DNA from 2 places in the Pseudoalteromonas sp. MMG012 genome. Region 2 is predicted to be linked to the other one. Evidence: predicted binding sites of a transcription regulator. Region 2 holds the regulator's gene; the other holds the start of a gene.
The links. Region 2 encodes sigma-54, which starts transcription at its own class of promoters, with help from an activator protein. Its sites were predicted from a motif close to GTTGGCACGNNNNTNGNNT; they were not measured.

Region 1 (8,113 bases), on a different contig from region 2:
GTGGCTGCCAGCCATATACAGAACCCCAATTAAAAGCGAATGATGCAAACAGTAATCCAGGGATGAATCGCCAGCCCCATATATACACGCCAATTAATGCTATGCCAGCAGGCAACCAAATAGGAAGGACTTGATCCTGAAAAGCAAAAGCACTGAGTACTTTCCCGGAACAGAAATAGCCAAATACAAAAAGTGCATAGCAGAGCAAGCTTTGCCAATTGTGCTTAAAAGTTAACGTCATAGAGTTTTAGGGTAATGGTTCGCTCATTGAGTATAGCCGCGTTTTTTGATGAAGGCACGGATGTAAGTTGATGTTTAGTGCAACTTTAATACGTCGATTTAAACAGCTCGCGGTGCATGGGTGATAAAATTAAATGGGCAGATGATAGTATTTATATTACTTAACGAATGATGTTACTACAAAACATATTAGGCATAAAAAAACCGCGCTTTATTAAAAAGTGCGGTTTCTTATAAGAAATGGCGGAGAAGGAGGGATTCGAACCCTCGATAGGGCTACAAACCCTATACTCCCTTAGCAGGGGAGCGCCTTCAGCCACTCGGCCACCTCTCCGGCGCAAAACTGTAAAAATATGGCGGAGAGATAGGGATTTGAACCCTAGAAGGGCTACAAACCCTTGCCGGTTTTCAAGACCGGTGCTTTCGACCACTCAGCCATCTCTCCAGAGCCACTGATAATACTTAGCGAAAGAGCTGCTGTAAACTACTTTTGAACTGTTTGCACAAAATTTACACTGTTTTTCGTGATTTATTTAAAAAACAAGAAAAATGTCGTAAATTTATGGAGTTGGAGTAGGTGGACTTTGTATTAGAGGTCACTCATTAACGGGTGGTGACCTCAGTGACAAGGTCATCACTTAAGAAGAGACACGAAGCTTAAAGCATATAATTTACCGAAGCGATTTAAATAGGTCATCCAGTCAAAGCGTACTTTGGTTGGTGTTGGTGTTACAGTTTCATTATAAGTGGTTGCAGAATTAAGCATGGTCGGTTCCTATCAAGTCAAAGAGTATGTAAAACAAGGCTATTTTGCGTGCGATTAGATTAAAAATAAAGCGATAAAAATTACCGCTTTCGGATAAGTAAAACTAATGTATTTTTGTTTTTTTATTTTTGTTTGTTTTTTATTGTGCAATTCTATTCAGTTTTTTAATGTTTTGTTTTTTTGTATTTTGTTGTTTATTTTTGATTTTTATTTTTTTTGTGGTTTTTTTGAGTTTTATTTTGACTAATTATTCATATTAATTAATTTAATTATTTAGGGGTTCTATGCTGGTTGTAGTGAAACCAAGTGCTGCAGTGAGTACTCAGCGGCACGTAGATTGGGTAAAAAAACAAATTCAATGTAAAAAAATGACTTGTGACTGGTTTTTTACCATGGGAAACTTTATTAATGATGTAAAAAATATCCGTCAGTTATCGCAAGGACAGGATGTTGTAGTCGTTATTGGTGGCGACGGAACGTTACATTTAGTGATCAATGGCATTGTGGGGTTAACTTGCCGCTTTGCATTGTTACCTGCAGGAACAGGTAATGATTTTGCAAGGCAGTTTGGTTATTCATTATCACAGTGGCGGCAGAGTATTTTTTCAACTAAATATTCGGCGATTGATGTAGGCAAGGTAAATTCGCGGTACTTCGTCAACATGATGGGGGTTGGCTTCAGTGCTAAAGTAGTGAGATCAATCAAATCTCAGAGCAAGCGAAATAAGTTAAGTTATGTTTGGGCTGGGCTATTGAACCTTGTTTCGTACCAAAGTGTGAAGGTTGCAAGCTCGCTCGGTCACCCGACTCCTATGATGATGATGTTGATAGCGAACGGTCGATATTTTGCAGCAGGTCTGCCTTGTGCGCCTAGCGCTGATGCTCAAAGTGGGACTCTGACTTGCCTAGAATTTCATGCCGATTCACTTATTACAAGGCTGATGACTTTTTTGTTAATGCTGTTCGCTCAACATGAGCGGTTATCTATTGTACATAAAATAGAGTCACAGCAATTTAGTATTGATGCTGTGGGGTTAGATATAGAAGCCGATGGAGAGATCATAGGAGAAACTCCTGCGCACGTTAGTTGTTTTCCGAAAGCGGTTGAAATATGTATTTTGTAATAAAAATAAACGCCGTCAGTGACTGACGGCGTTTGAGTGACAAGGCTTAGCTTCTCAGTGGGAATTGAATTAAATGTAGTTTCAGTTTATCAAAAGGGGTAAGTACGATGGCATTACCTAGCAGCACTAAGCTAAAACCGATGAAAGTATTCGATTGCCAAGTAAAGTTTTCAAAATATGTACTCAATAGCACAGCGACCAAAGGGAACAACACGATAATGTAGCTGGCCTTTTCAGGCCCTATATTTTTAAGCAATGAGAAGTAGCTTGCAAAAGCAATAACAGTACCAAACACTGCGAGGTATAAAAGTGAGCTCCAATATTGCCAGTTGGCGTGAATGAGCAGTGATTCACCAGCTAAAACAACATAGGCACCGAGCAGTATACTGCTATATAGCATGCCCCATGCGTTGCCTTGCAGAACACCAATGTTGTTATTTGAATTTCTTACACTGACCATGTTGCCGAATGAGGCAATTAATGTACCGAGTAGCGCAAGTCCTAGGCCAATTATCGCGCCACTATTGAGGTCAAATTGTCGTAAGTCATGCCAAAAAAGCGCGGTAATCCCGAATAACCCGAACGTAGCGCCAAAATATATTCTTTTGGCAATGGGCTTGCCAAAGAATAAGCGCGTATTGATAATGTTGAGCACTAAAAGTAGAGAAAATGCAATGGATGCCATGGCTGAGTTTAGATACCCTTGTGCGAAGTACAGCATCAAGTAATTTAAGCCGAAGTTCCCCATTGCGAGCAAGATGAAAAAGCAATGGTTTTTAAGGTTAAACCGCATGGGCATGCGTTTTATAATGACATAAGCCCACATGCAAATGGCTGCAAGGGTAAACCTTAGGCACAATGAGACAACTTCATTAACTTCACCTAGCTGAAACTCAATCGCTAACCACGTTGACCCCCAAATTAATACGGTCATTGTATACAGTAGTATACTTTTCATTTCATGCCCTTTAAGGTTTGTAAGTATAAACTTACTATTTATTATGATGAGAAGATGTACTATTGTAGAGACTTAATGTGTATATGCTATATACAGAATAAGTAAAAAAAGACCTATACAGATGAGTGGTATATGAGTTTTGTTATTTCGAAACGGCACAAACGATTTTTGTATGAGCAAGTGATCACACTTGTTGATGATATGGTTTGCCAGGGCACTTTATGTCCTGGTGATAAGCTGCCATCATTGCGAGCAATGGCAAGTAAGCTTGAGGTGAGTATTCCCACTGTAAAGCAGGCGTATCAAACATTAGAGGCTCAAGGTAAGGTAAGAGCGCAAGAGAAATCGGGCTATTTCTTACAAGCCGCACAGGTCAGCAGTTCAATGCCTAAGCGGGTCAGTTGCCGCAAAAACCGGTTGTGGTGAATAAACAGCAACTTATAGAGCAGGTGTATGACGCGATTCATCAACCTCATGTTGTGTCATTTGGTATTGCGAATCCAGTGATGGTTGCCAGCACTGAAAAGGTATTAGCGAAATTAATGCGTCGAGCTATGCACAACATGGGGGAGGGTATGCTGAGTTATGGTGCAATGGATGGCTTACACCGATTAAAGCAGCAAATTGCATACCGTTACTTAGATTTGGGTTTAGCGGTTAATACAGAAGAGCTCGTGATCACCAATGGGGCTCAAGAAGCGTTAGCCATAGCACTGCAGTGTGTTGCCTGCGTTGGTGATGTGGTGGCGATCGAGTCTCCTTGCTATTTTGGTATTGTAGAACTAGTGGAAAGTCTTGGACTGAGAGCTATTGAAATTCCAGTGTGTCCCGATGACGGTGTATGGCTGTCTGATCTAAATGAAGCGTTGCTCAAACATGATATAAAGGCGTGTGTATTTTCTACAAGTATCAATAATCCGTTAGGCTCGTTTATGCCAGATGTTCGTCGCAGGGCACTGGTTGAGTTGTTAGAGCGACATCAGGTCACGCTGATTGAGGATGATGTTTACGGGGATTTGCACTTTACTGAGCGACGTGGAAAGCCTGCCCAGTGTTTTACATCATCGGGCCATGTTATTACATGCGCCTCTTTTTCAAAAACGGCAGCGCCAAGCTATCGTGTTGGCTGGATGGTGGCGGGTCCTCATATTGCAAAAGCACGACGTTTAAAACGTGCGTTAAGTTGCTCCAGTTCATTGATGAATCAATGGGTGCTAGCTGACTATTTGGCTGGTGGAGAATATGACCGGCATCTAAAGCTGATGCGTAAGCGCTTACTAGATAATAAAGCGCAGATGGTTGCTGCATTGCGTCGATATTTTCCAAGTTCAGTACGATTGAGCGATCCACAAGGAGGGTGTGTTATTTGGGTCGATTTGGGTCGTCAATATAGCGGCTCCAAATTGTTTCAATTGGCCATTACACAAGGGGTCAGTATTACACCTGGTGTACTGTTTAGCGCGGGTACGCAATATGAATCATGTATACGCATGAGTTATGGCTTAGTATGGAGTGAGGTTGTAGAGCAGGCCATTGCTTTGTTAGGTCAGCTTTTGCCTGAAGCAAAAAAATAGCCAGTTGTTGACTGGCTATTTCAGTTGGGAGATAGTTTTTCAACGTTGCGTATTGGCTACCTTTATTGGGCGTTAAAAACAGAGTAACCTGTAAACTCGGGAATATTTTGGCTTAACTGTTGCTCTTTTTGGGCTATGTCTTCAAATTGACCGCATAGTTGATTTGCTTGCTTTTCTATGACTCGAGCTTGCATTTCAACTTTTTCTTCTATGGCTTGTCCCATAGTCTCCATGCGTTGCTCGAAGCTACTCATATCACCATTTGAATTCGTCATTTCAGACCCAATTGCCACTAAAATACTACCAATAGACTCCATCATGGCACCTTGGAGTGCTGATTCGATCCGTTCTTCAAACTGTTGGTCGAAGTTATTACCAAATTGGTCAAATGTTTGCTTCCCCATAACAAAAGCGCCGTCTTGGTAGAAGGTCTCGTTAATTTCAAGGTGCAGCTCATCGAGTACAGAGCCGATAGAGTCTAGACTGTTTAGCTGTAGTGTATTGCTTACTTCATCTAATGCTACCCCAGCTATTTTTACACCTTCTAGCGCAATATTTGCTACTTTTGGTAACTGAACGCGTAACGAGTCAGCGTAGTTGCGCATGGCATCTTGTTGCGTTGGTGTTAGGGACACTCTTTCACCATCCTTTAATACGTCCCCATTGTCATTAATTGTCCACTTACTTTGTTGTGCCGTGGTGATGTGTAATTGTTCTGGTGTGATCATTACATCATTTTTGAACTCAACTTGGCACTCATCGGAGTTGAATTGCAATGAGTGACTATGGGTTGCAAGTGCGCTAGAGCTTGTAACAAATGCGCCGATAATAAGTAATTTTTTCATGACAATGCCTTGATTTTAATTGGGTTAGTTTTTAATAATCAAGATGAGTGCCAGTTTTATTTTTGTTACTTATCAATTACATATGCTTTTTAGTTGTGATGAAGGAGCTGGTTAAATGGTAAAGAAGACTAAATGTTAGCGAAGTTGACCATAAAAAATGATGGATAAGCATTTTTCATTTACACGATAAAAAATTCTCATTGTTCAGAATGGTAATTTCGAACTAAACACTAAGAAGTGAACAGCAGTAAGCCACTTGATGAAAGTGGATACGCTGTTTTTGTAACGTGATTGGAGCAGACTGTGGGTAAAACATATTCATATGATGGGCTTGATGATGATTTTACAGCTAGTGAATTTGATGAGTTAGAGCGAAGTCAACATGATAAGCAAAGACGTAAAGTGAAACGTAAGATTGAGGACTATCTTGAGCAGAAGCGGTTGCGTAAAGATGTTGGTGATAGCGATTTTGATTATTTGGAGTAGGTAAATGTATCAGATATAAATAAGCTCAGAAGTATGGTGCCTTTAACCTTAAGCGCTATGCTAGCGCTTTTTCAATGTCATTGCGTAGCTTATTGGGCTTTGTTGTGGGGGCATAACGTTTGATTGGCTGCCCTGCTTTGTTAATTAAAAATTTACTAAAGTTCCACTTGATCCGTTGCCCAAACAGGCCGGGTAGCTGTGCTTTAAGGTAAATATAGACAGGGTGAGTATGCTCTCCATTGACGTCAATTTTTTCCATGATGGTAAAATCAACCCCGTAATTAATTAAGCAACCTTGCTGAATTTGTTCTGGACTACCGGGTTCTTGTTGACCAAATTGATTACAGGGAAAGCCGATTATCACCAGCCCTTGTTCAGCATACTGCTGATGTAGCGCTTGTAACCCTTCGTATTGCGGTGTTAAGCCACATTTACTTGCTGTGTTTACAATCAGCACCGTTTTACCTTGCAAAGACGAGAAGTCGAATGGTTGGCCTTGTAATGTGGTGGCAGAAAACTGATAAAAGGTATCCATAAGAGGTCCTATTTTTGGGTTTTTAATGATAACAACTACTCTAGCATACACTTAATTAACGTGTTCGAGTAAAAAATCAATTAATAACCGTACTCGATACGGCATGAGATCTTTGCGTGGGTAAACTAACCACGTGGCATTATCGTGCACTTGAAAGTCTGGCAAAAGGTAAATGAGCCTGCCACTTGCAATAGACTCGGCAACAATATCTTGTGCTAAATGTGCAATTCCTAACCCTTGTATACATGCATTGAGAATAGCGTGCGGATTGTTGCTACGCCAATTGCCTGCTACTTTAACCTCTTCCACTTGCTGAGTAATATTAAACCGCCAGCGGTTATTAATAGCAATTAAACAGTTGTGATTGGCCAATTCATAGGGATGAATTGGGATAGGGGTGTTTGCTATGTATTCAGGGCTAGCGACAAGACTCATAGGACGATGACACAACTTTCGCGCGATGAGGTTCGAATCTTGAAGCCTGCCAAAGCGAATGGCTAAGTCGAACCCCTCTTCTATTAAATCAATATTTCGATTATTAAAATCAAACTCTATGCTTACTTCAGGGTAACGTTTTAAAAACTCAGCAACAATGGGGGCGATGCTGTTGGCGACAAAATCCCCAGCCCCACTGATGCGAATTAACCCTTTGGGTTGCCTTTGAATACCCTGAATATGATTTGTTGCATCGACTAGCTCCTGCTGAATAACTTTAAGCTTAATCGCATATTCTCGACCACTGTCTGTGAGGTTTTGGGTACGTGTGGTGCGATGAATTAATATGGTACCAAGACGCTGCTCTAACTGTTGAATTTGTCTGCTAACGTAAGATGTTGATACATCAAGTACATTGGCTGCTTTACTAAAGCTGCCGTGTTCAACAACCGCTAAGAAAACATCTAACCCTTGCCACATGATATGACCTCTCTATATATAGATAAATTCATTATATACGCTTTATTATTGCTGTGTAGCAAAAGTAATTTGCCATTTGACAGCTGTTTGTTTATCTATATTGAAATTAAACTACGCACAATCAAAAGGTGAAACAGATCACAACATCTCGGTTATCGGAGCAAGTAAAGTAATGTTAAATTTTAATTTTGTAAATCCAACCCATATTCACTTTGGTGCGCAACAGATTTTAGAAATCAAGCACAATATATCGGCAACCGCTAAGGTGTTGGTGGTATATGGTGGGGGCAGTATTAAGAAAAATGGGATCTATAATCAAGTTGTGGAAGCGCTAAGCGGGTTTGAGTGGGGTGAGTTCTCTGGTATTGAACCTAACCCGAGTTATCAAACATGTATGCGTGCTGTTGAGCTGATAAAAGCTGAAGGTTATGATTTTATCTTGGCCGTTGGTGGTGGTTCTGTGATTGATGGGTGTAAGTTTATTGCTGCGGCCTCGATGTTTGACGCAGAGCCTTGGGATATTCTTGCTAAGGGCGCACAAATTAGTAAAGCACTGCCAATTGGTGTGGTGCTGACGTTGCCCGCTACTGGATCTGAGTCAAATAGTTTCAGCGTTATCTCAAACATTGAAACTGAAGACAAACTACCGTTTGCGTCTGCATTAGTACAG
Region 2 (8,113 bases):
AACATACTCGCGGTTTTATCCATTGCTGGCATTTTAAACCCAGCTTCTCTAGATTTGAATATTGCACAACGAGACATCTATATCATGTTAGCAGCCACTGCCGCGCTTATTCTTATGAGCCTAAGTTTCACAGGATCTCGACAAATAAACCGTATAGAAGGAGGGCTGTTATTAGCCGCTTTCATTAGCTATATGTATTACATTATTTCATTCTAGGAAGTCACTGATGAGCCAAATAAATTTTTCTAAGACTGCAAGACAAGTGATCAAAATTGAGCGCCAAGCTATAGATGAAATCACGCAGTATATCGATGAGAGCTTTGAAGCTGGCTGTGAAACTATCTTTAATTGTACAGGTAGAACGATAGTCATTGGCATGGGAAAATCAGGTCACATTGGGAGTAAGATTGCAGCGACATTTGCCAGTACTGGTACCCCCGCTTTTTTTGTTCACCCTGGGGAAGCCAGTCATGGTGATTTAGGCATGATCACCAAAGAAGATGCTGTCCTGCTGATCTCTAATTCAGGTGAAACGAGCGAAATTTTGAGTATCATACCTGTGATTAAGCGCATTGGCGCAAAAACGATCGCAATGACCGGTAATTCGCACTCAACCATTGCTAAGTTAGCCGATGTACATTTATGTATTGCCGTATCGAAAGAAGCCTGCCCATTAGGACTTGCTCCAACAGCTAGTACAACGGCAACATTGGTAATGGGTGATGCACTCGCCGTCGCTTTGTTAGAGGCAAGAGGCTTTACAGCCGATGATTTTGCACTTTCTCACCCTGGTGGTGCATTAGGGAAAAGACTATTACTGACCATCGATGACATCATGCACAAAGGCGCCGAAGTACCCGTAGTGACTGATCTAGACACGGTAAAAGCTGCGCTTTTCGAGATGTCAGCCAAAGGATTAGGAATGACAGCCGTAATTAACTCTGAATCTCGCTTATGTGGTATTTTTACAGATGGGGATTTAAGGCGAATCATTGAACAAAGAATTGATTTACATAACGCACTCATTAGCGAGGTAATGACTAAAAGCTGTGCAACCGTACATGCAAATATTCTTGCAGCTGAAGCATTGAATATAATGGAAACGAAACGAATTAATGGTTTGATTGTCATAGATGATAACCACTACCCGGTCGGTGCTTTAAATACGCAAGATTTACTACGAGCAGGAGTTTTATAATGCAATTCTCAGACTTATATCAACCTATCAGTGATGTTGCATACAGCAAGGCTGCTAATATTAAGCTACTGATATGTGATATTGATGGCGTTTTTTCTGACGGTCGGATTTACCTTGGCAACAACGGTGAAGAATTAAAAGCATTTAATACAAAAGATGGGTTTGGCATCAAAGCTCTAATCAATAGTGGCGTGCAAGTTGCCGTTATTACTGGCCGGCATTCACAGATTGTTCAGCAAAGAATGACTAGCTTAAACGTACAGCATATTTATCAAGGCCAAGAAAATAAACTGCTGGCATATGACACACTAAAGCAAGCATTAGATTTACAAGATGAAGACATCGCTTATATCGGAGATGATGGCCCTGATTTGCCCGTCATGCAATTAGTGGGCTTTTCAGTCGCAGTTAACGATGCTCACCCTCTTATAAAGCGCGTTGCGCATTATACAACCATGTTACCTGGAGGGTTTGGTGCTGTACGTGAATTAACCGATTTGATTATGTTAGCACAAGGTCACTCGTTAGGTACCACTGGAACAAGCACATGACCATAAATCGAATTGCATTATTGATTATCTTTTCAATGATTATGGGATGGTTGTGGTACCCTTACTTCACCCACCCCCCGTCATCAGAAAACGGTACCAGTGATGTCATTGCTAAGCCAGATTATATAGCAACACAATTACAACAAACAATCTATGATGAAACGGGTGTTCGTAGCCATACAGTAACTGCGGATAAAATGGAATTATATCAAGAGCTTGGCTTTAGCCATTTTGAAGCACCTATTTTTACTTTATATAACGGGCCTAAAAACTGGAAAATCACAGCAACTGAAGCCACATTATACGAAAATAACATACTCATTTTGGAAGGTAATGTTGTGGCGCAAAATCTAACAGATAAAGCCATGATTACACATATCAACGCGGACCATATTCGGGTTGAAATTATCAATAAACTAATGCAATCGGAGCAACCGGTAGAAATCACAGGTCCAGACTTACTCATCACAGGTAAAGGTCTGCACGCCGATTTAAATACCGATGTTATAGAGCTAATTAACCATACTAGAACCATTTATTATGACCAATAGATTAATAGTCACCGTAGCCTTTATTGGGCTTACATTCAGCAGCGCGCTTGCGGCCAACAATAATGACTTTGCATCACAAGTATCAATTAAAGCAGGCAAGCAAACCGCACAATTAAAAACCAACATTGGTATTTTTGAACAAAATGTTGAAATTATACATGGTAATAGACAAATTAACGCTGATCGCCTAGAAGTGCATAGACGGGCTGAGTTAGGAGAAAATAAACAACTGCTTGTCGCTACAGGTAACCCAGCGCGTTTTACCGAGACACAAGCTGATGGCACCGTATTAAGTGCCACGGCGAGTGAGGTTCGATATGATGTAGCGAATAAAAAGCTGACAATCAAAGGTGATGCAGAAATTAACCAAGCAGGCCAAATCATAAAAGCACAATCCATAATTTACGATATGGATAAACAATTAATAAATGCTGAAAAGGGTAATGAAAATACTGGCCGAGTACACACAATTCTAGTCCCAGAAAAAAAATCGAATAAAGAACAAGGCAAATAATAAATGAGTACTTTGACTGCAACCGCTTTGGCTAAAAGCTACAAAGGACGACAAGTCGTAAAAAATGTCAGCCTTGCCGTCGAGGCAGGCAGTATTGTTGGCTTGCTAGGCCCCAACGGGGCAGGTAAAACGACCAGTTTTTATATGATTGTTGGATTAGTGCCAAGCGACAACGGTACCGTAACAATTGATGACCACGATATCACCCTGTTACCGATGCACAGTCGAGCAAGGTTAGGCATAGGTTATTTACCGCAAGAATCTTCCATCTTTCGAAAGTTAACCGTTTACCAGAACTTAATGGCTATTTTAGAAACTCGTAATGAGCTGAGTAAACCTGATCGAGAGCAAATTCTTAATGAATTATTAGATGAATTCAACATCCAACATATACGTACAAGTCAAGGTATGGCATTGTCAGGAGGTGAACGTCGAAGAGTCGAAATTGCTCGCGCTTTAGCCGCAAACCCAAAATTTATCCTGTTAGATGAGCCTTTTGCTGGTGTTGACCCAATTTCGGTGTTAGATATAAAGAAAATTATCGAACATTTAAAAAAACGCGGTATAGGTGTTCTGATCACAGATCATAATGTACGAGAAACACTTGATGTGTGCGAAAAAGCATACATAGTTTCACATGGTGAATTAATTGCATCAGGTACTCCAGAACACGTGCTTGCCGATCAAACTGTTCGAGATGTCTACCTAGGTGAACAATTCAGGCTATAGTTATAGTATCTAGGTAATTTTAATAATTGATTAATAGAAAGGATTGTTAGAGATACATGAGGCAATCGTTACAGCTGCGCATGGGTCAGCAATTAACCATGACACCCCAATTACAACAGGCTATCCGCTTGTTGCAATTGAGCACGCTAGATCTCCAACAAGAAATCCAAGAAGCCTTGGACAGCAACCCATTACTGGAAGTTGAAGAATCAGAGCATGAAAACGACAACGAAAATATAGAAAAAGAACATAAAGAGCTCTCGAAAGAAGAATCTAATTCAGACAGTATTGAAGAAGCTCCAGTCAGTGACTATGAGCTTGATGCAGACGCGGCTATGAGTAAAGACACTGTTAGCGAAGAACTTGCGATGGATGTCACATGGGATGAATACATGAGTGCTGCACCAGCAACAAGCAGCGGCCCTATGCCTGAAGACGAAAACATGTACCAAGGCGCAACCACCGAATCGCTCCATGAATACTTAATGTGGCAACTAGAACTGACCCCGTTTAGTGATACTGATAGAGGGATCGCTGTCGCTATTGTGGAAGCCGTGGATGATGGTGGTTTATTAACCTTATCGACCGATGAAATCTTAGAAAGCCTTAATGACGAGAGTTCAGAAGATGCCATTGAACTTGATGAAATTGAGGCTGTCCTGAAACGCATTCAATTATTTGACCCTGTCGGCATTGCTGCTCGGAGCTTACAAGAATGTTTATGTATCCAGCTTAATCAGTTTGATAAAAGTACACCTTGGCTGGAACATACTAAACATGTGCTCACCGAACATATCGACTTACTTGCAAGTCGAGACTATCGAACGCTAATGAAAAAGACGAAGCTGAAAGAGTCCGATTTAAAAGAAGTCATGACTCTAATACACAGCTTAAATCCAAAACCTGCGGCCAGTATCATCCGCGAAGAGTCTGAATATGTCATACCTGATGTCTCTGTGAAAAAAGTGAAAGGCCGATGGTTAGTTGAATTAAACCCTGATTCAATGCCGAAAATTAGAGTCAATGATCACTATGCGGCGATGTCTCGCTCAATGAAATCAAGCACTGATAGTCAATTTATTCGTTCGCATTTACAAGAAGCTAAATGGTTTATTAAAAGCTTAGAAAGCCGCAATGATACGTTAATGAAAGTAACTAATTGCATTGTGCAGCAACAACAGGCATTCTTTGAACATGGCCCTGAAGCAATGAAACCTATGGTGCTAAATGATGTGGCTGAAATGGTAGAGATGCATGAGTCCACTATTTCACGTGTCACAACACAAAAATATATGCACACACCTAGGGGCATTTTTGAGTTGAAATATTTCTTCTCGAGCCATGTGAGTACCGAAAACGGAGGTGAATGCTCTTCCACAGCGATTAGAGCATTGATCAAAAAGCTCATTGCCGCCGAAAATACTGCTAAGCCATTAAGTGATAGCAAAATTGCGGATATATTGGCAGAGCAAGGAATCAAAGTGGCCCGACGTACGATAGCAAAATATCGGGAGTCGTTAGCCATTCCACCGTCGAATCAGCGTAAAAGCTTGATATAAGACGTAATATCAAAGAAGGAAAATGCTCATGCAACTAAATTTAACTGGTCGTCACGTAGAAGTAACTGAATCACTAAGAGACTATGTCAACACCAAGTTTGCGAAGCTAGAAAGGCACTTTGATCATATCAATAATGTGCATGTGATTTTAGATGTTGAAAAACTCGTACAAAAAGCCGAAGCGACCTTACACTTAAGCGGAGCAGAAGTATTTGCCTCTACCGAGCATCAAGATATGTATGCTGCTATTGATGGTTTGGTTGACAAGCTAGACAGACAAGTAATCAAACACAAAGAAAAGCTTACTCGACATTAACCATGAAACTTAGCTCAATAATCAACAAGGACTGCAGTAAAGCTGCGGTCCTTTTTAATAGCAAAAAACGTATTCTCGAATACGTTAGCGAACTTACACATGAACAGTTACCCCACCTAGAACAGCATGATGTTTTATCTGCACTCATGTCTAGAGAGAAGTTAGGCAGCACTGGAATTGGTAAAGGCATCGCTATTCCACATGGCAGAATGCAAGGTATCGAACAAGTTTTTGCGATGATATTAGTTAGTAAAAAACCAGTTCCATTCGATGCCATAGACAATCGTCCAGTCGATATTTTTGTTGCACTCATTGTACCTGAAGGTGATAATCAACAGCATCTGAAAACACTCGCTGCAATTGCTGAAAGCTTAAAAGATAAAGAGTTCTGTAAGCAGTTGAGACATGCCTGCAATGATACCGAGCTCTATAGTATTATTAAGGCTCAAGATTAGTAAATAGGGGATAATTGTGGAATTAATCATTATTAGTGGTCGCTCTGGTTCTGGGAAGTCCGTTGCATTAAGAGTGTTAGAAGATTTAGGCTACTATTGTGTTGACAATATTCCGGTCAATTTACTTCCGTCTTTGGTTAGAAGCGTGTCTGAGAGCTATGACAAAATTGCGGTCAGTATTGATGTGCGTAACTTGCCAAAACAACAGCAAGAGTTCAACGATATTCTTGAGTATTTACCAGGATTTGCTAATCCGATATTATTTTACTTGGACAGTGATGATCAAACATTGATCAAACGCTTTTCTGAAACTCGCAGGCTACACCCACTCTCTATAAATAACTTACCATTAGATCTGGCGATTAAAGAAGAAAAGCAGCTATTGGATGTACTGATCACCAGTGCCGATGTATTTATTGATACAACCGACCTCAGTGTCCACCAGTTAGCTGAATCTATCCGTGAGCGGATTTTAGGTAAAAAAGATAAACAACTTATTATTACCTTTTTATCTTTTGGCTTTAAACACGGCATGCCAAAAGATGCTGATTATGTGTTTGATGCACGCTTCCTGCCTAACCCTCATTGGGAACCAGAACTAAAACCACTAACGGGCTTAGATCAACCCGTTCAAGAGTATTTAGCTGGGCATAGCATCGTACAAAAATTCACTTGGCAAATTCAAACCTTTGTACAAACGTGGTTACCCCATCTTGAACGTAATAACCGCAGCTATCTTACCATCGCTATCGGCTGTACAGGCGGGCAACATCGCTCTGTGTATTTAGCGCAAACAATTGGGGAAAGTTTTCAACGATCTCATCCAAATGTTCAGATCCGTCATCGTGAGCAAAACAATTAATACAATGTATTATGAGGGTACTTTCTTAATTCAGAATAAGTGTGGTCTGCATGCCAGAGCCGCAACAGTACTGGCACAACTGGCCATCAAGTTCGACGCAAAAATTACCTTATACCAAGATGACAAAGAAGCTGCTGGCGACAGTGTTTTGGCATTACTTTTGTTAGAAAGTAGCCAAGGAAAATACGTAAGGATCAAGTGCGAAGGGCCTGATGCTCAATCTGCCTTAAACGCGATTGGCACCTTGATAGAACAAAAATTTCACGAGCAAGAATAACTTTCCAAGCACAAGAAGTTAATATTATTACCTCTTTCTCACATGGCAACACACTCTAAAGTACGTTAAACTCTCAAGCCAAAGGCTGCGTACCTCTGCATCACTCAATTTCTTATTATATAGTATAAAATCACCTGGGTACGCGTAAAGATACTAACAAAACAACATCATTAGGACGCCTATGCCTGAAGCGCTTGAACAAGATTATACGCTACAACAACTCCAGCAAGTCACGCTTGCGCTTAATAGTGGACAATTTGTTCAAGTCAGGCGAATTTTAGCAGAAACAGCTCCATGTGATACGGCCCTATTACTTGAATCTTCACCGCACAAAGTACGTACCCAGCTTTGGAAGCTGGTCGACCCTGATATACAAGGTGACGTACTGGAAGAACTGTCTGAAGATGTGCGTCTTGGCATTATCGCAAAAATGGACCCTGAGCTTATTGCCGCCGCTACGGAAGATATGGGTGATGATGACTTAGGAGAAGTACTACGGGGCTTACCTGATACCATCTACCTCGACGTTGTCGGTAGTATGGACACACAAGATCGTGAACGTGCCACTCAAGCGCTATCGTATCAAGAACGCTCTGCTGGCGCACTGATGAACAGCGATACAGTCACAATCCGAGCTGATGTGTCATTAGATGTTGTATTACGCTACTTGCGGTTGAAAGGCGAGCTACCAGACGGCACTGATGATTTATATGTAGTAGATAAAGACAACTGCTTTATCGGTGCTATGCCATTGAGTACACTGTTAACCAACCCGCCGGATAAACTGGTTCATGACCTCATGGACGAAGATAAAGAATCGATCCCTATTTCAATGGATGAAACCGAAGTCGCACAACTATTTGAGCGCCATAATTGGATTTCTGCGGCGGTTGTCGATGATAATAACCACCTACTAGGGCGAATTACAATTGATGACATCGTCGATGTTATTCGAGAGGATGCGGAACATAGCCTCCTCAGTATGGCTGGTTTAGATGACGAAGAAGACACCTTTGCGCCTGTTTTACAAAGTAGCCGCCGCCGTTCGATTTGGTTAGGGATCAACCTATTAACCGCGCTTCTAGCTGCTTTTGTTGCAAG

Region 1: J8L97_RS07440 (DUF2884 family protein) is a predicted target of sigma-54. The motif match lies at 5,544-5,562, and genes of this name have one in related genera.

The regions. Positions count from the first base shown of each region.
Region 1 is NZ_JAGJEF010000015.1:6,651-14,763, forward strand. Features, by position in the region: gene J8L97_RS07410 (ATP-binding protein) at 1-241, opposite strand, end outside; tRNA gene J8L97_RS07415 (tRNA-Ser) at 482-574, opposite strand; tRNA gene J8L97_RS07420 (tRNA-Ser) at 595-685, opposite strand; gene J8L97_RS23780 (hypothetical protein) at 875-1,006, opposite strand; gene J8L97_RS07425 (diacylglycerol kinase family protein) at 1,291-2,130, shown strand; gene J8L97_RS07430 (DMT family transporter) at 2,177-3,088, opposite strand; partial or broken gene J8L97_RS07435 (PLP-dependent aminotransferase family protein) at 3,221-4,662, shown strand; gene J8L97_RS07440 (DUF2884 family protein) at 4,725-5,507, opposite strand; gene J8L97_RS07445 (PA3496 family putative envelope integrity protein) at 5,811-5,993, shown strand; gene J8L97_RS07450 (glutathione peroxidase) at 6,049-6,528, opposite strand; gene J8L97_RS07455 (LysR family transcriptional regulator) at 6,580-7,443, opposite strand; gene J8L97_RS07460 (iron-containing alcohol dehydrogenase) at 7,616-8,113, shown strand, end outside.
Region 2 is NZ_JAGJEF010000010.1:32,597-40,709, reverse strand. Features, by position in the region: gene J8L97_RS05405 (calcium/sodium antiporter) at 1-216, shown strand, start outside; gene J8L97_RS05400 (KpsF/GutQ family sugar-phosphate isomerase) at 227-1,198, shown strand; gene kdsC (3-deoxy-manno-octulosonate-8-phosphatase KdsC) at 1,198-1,749, shown strand; gene lptC (LPS export ABC transporter periplasmic protein LptC) at 1,746-2,300, shown strand; gene lptA (lipopolysaccharide transport periplasmic protein LptA) at 2,290-2,814, shown strand; gene lptB (LPS export ABC transporter ATP-binding protein) at 2,818-3,543, shown strand; gene J8L97_RS05375 (RNA polymerase factor sigma-54) at 3,600-5,102, shown strand; gene hpf (ribosome hibernation promoting factor) at 5,131-5,418, shown strand; gene J8L97_RS05365 (PTS sugar transporter subunit IIA) at 5,421-5,873, shown strand; gene rapZ (RNase adapter RapZ) at 5,890-6,735, shown strand; gene J8L97_RS05355 (HPr family phosphocarrier protein) at 6,740-7,012, shown strand; gene mgtE (magnesium transporter) at 7,194-8,113, shown strand, end outside.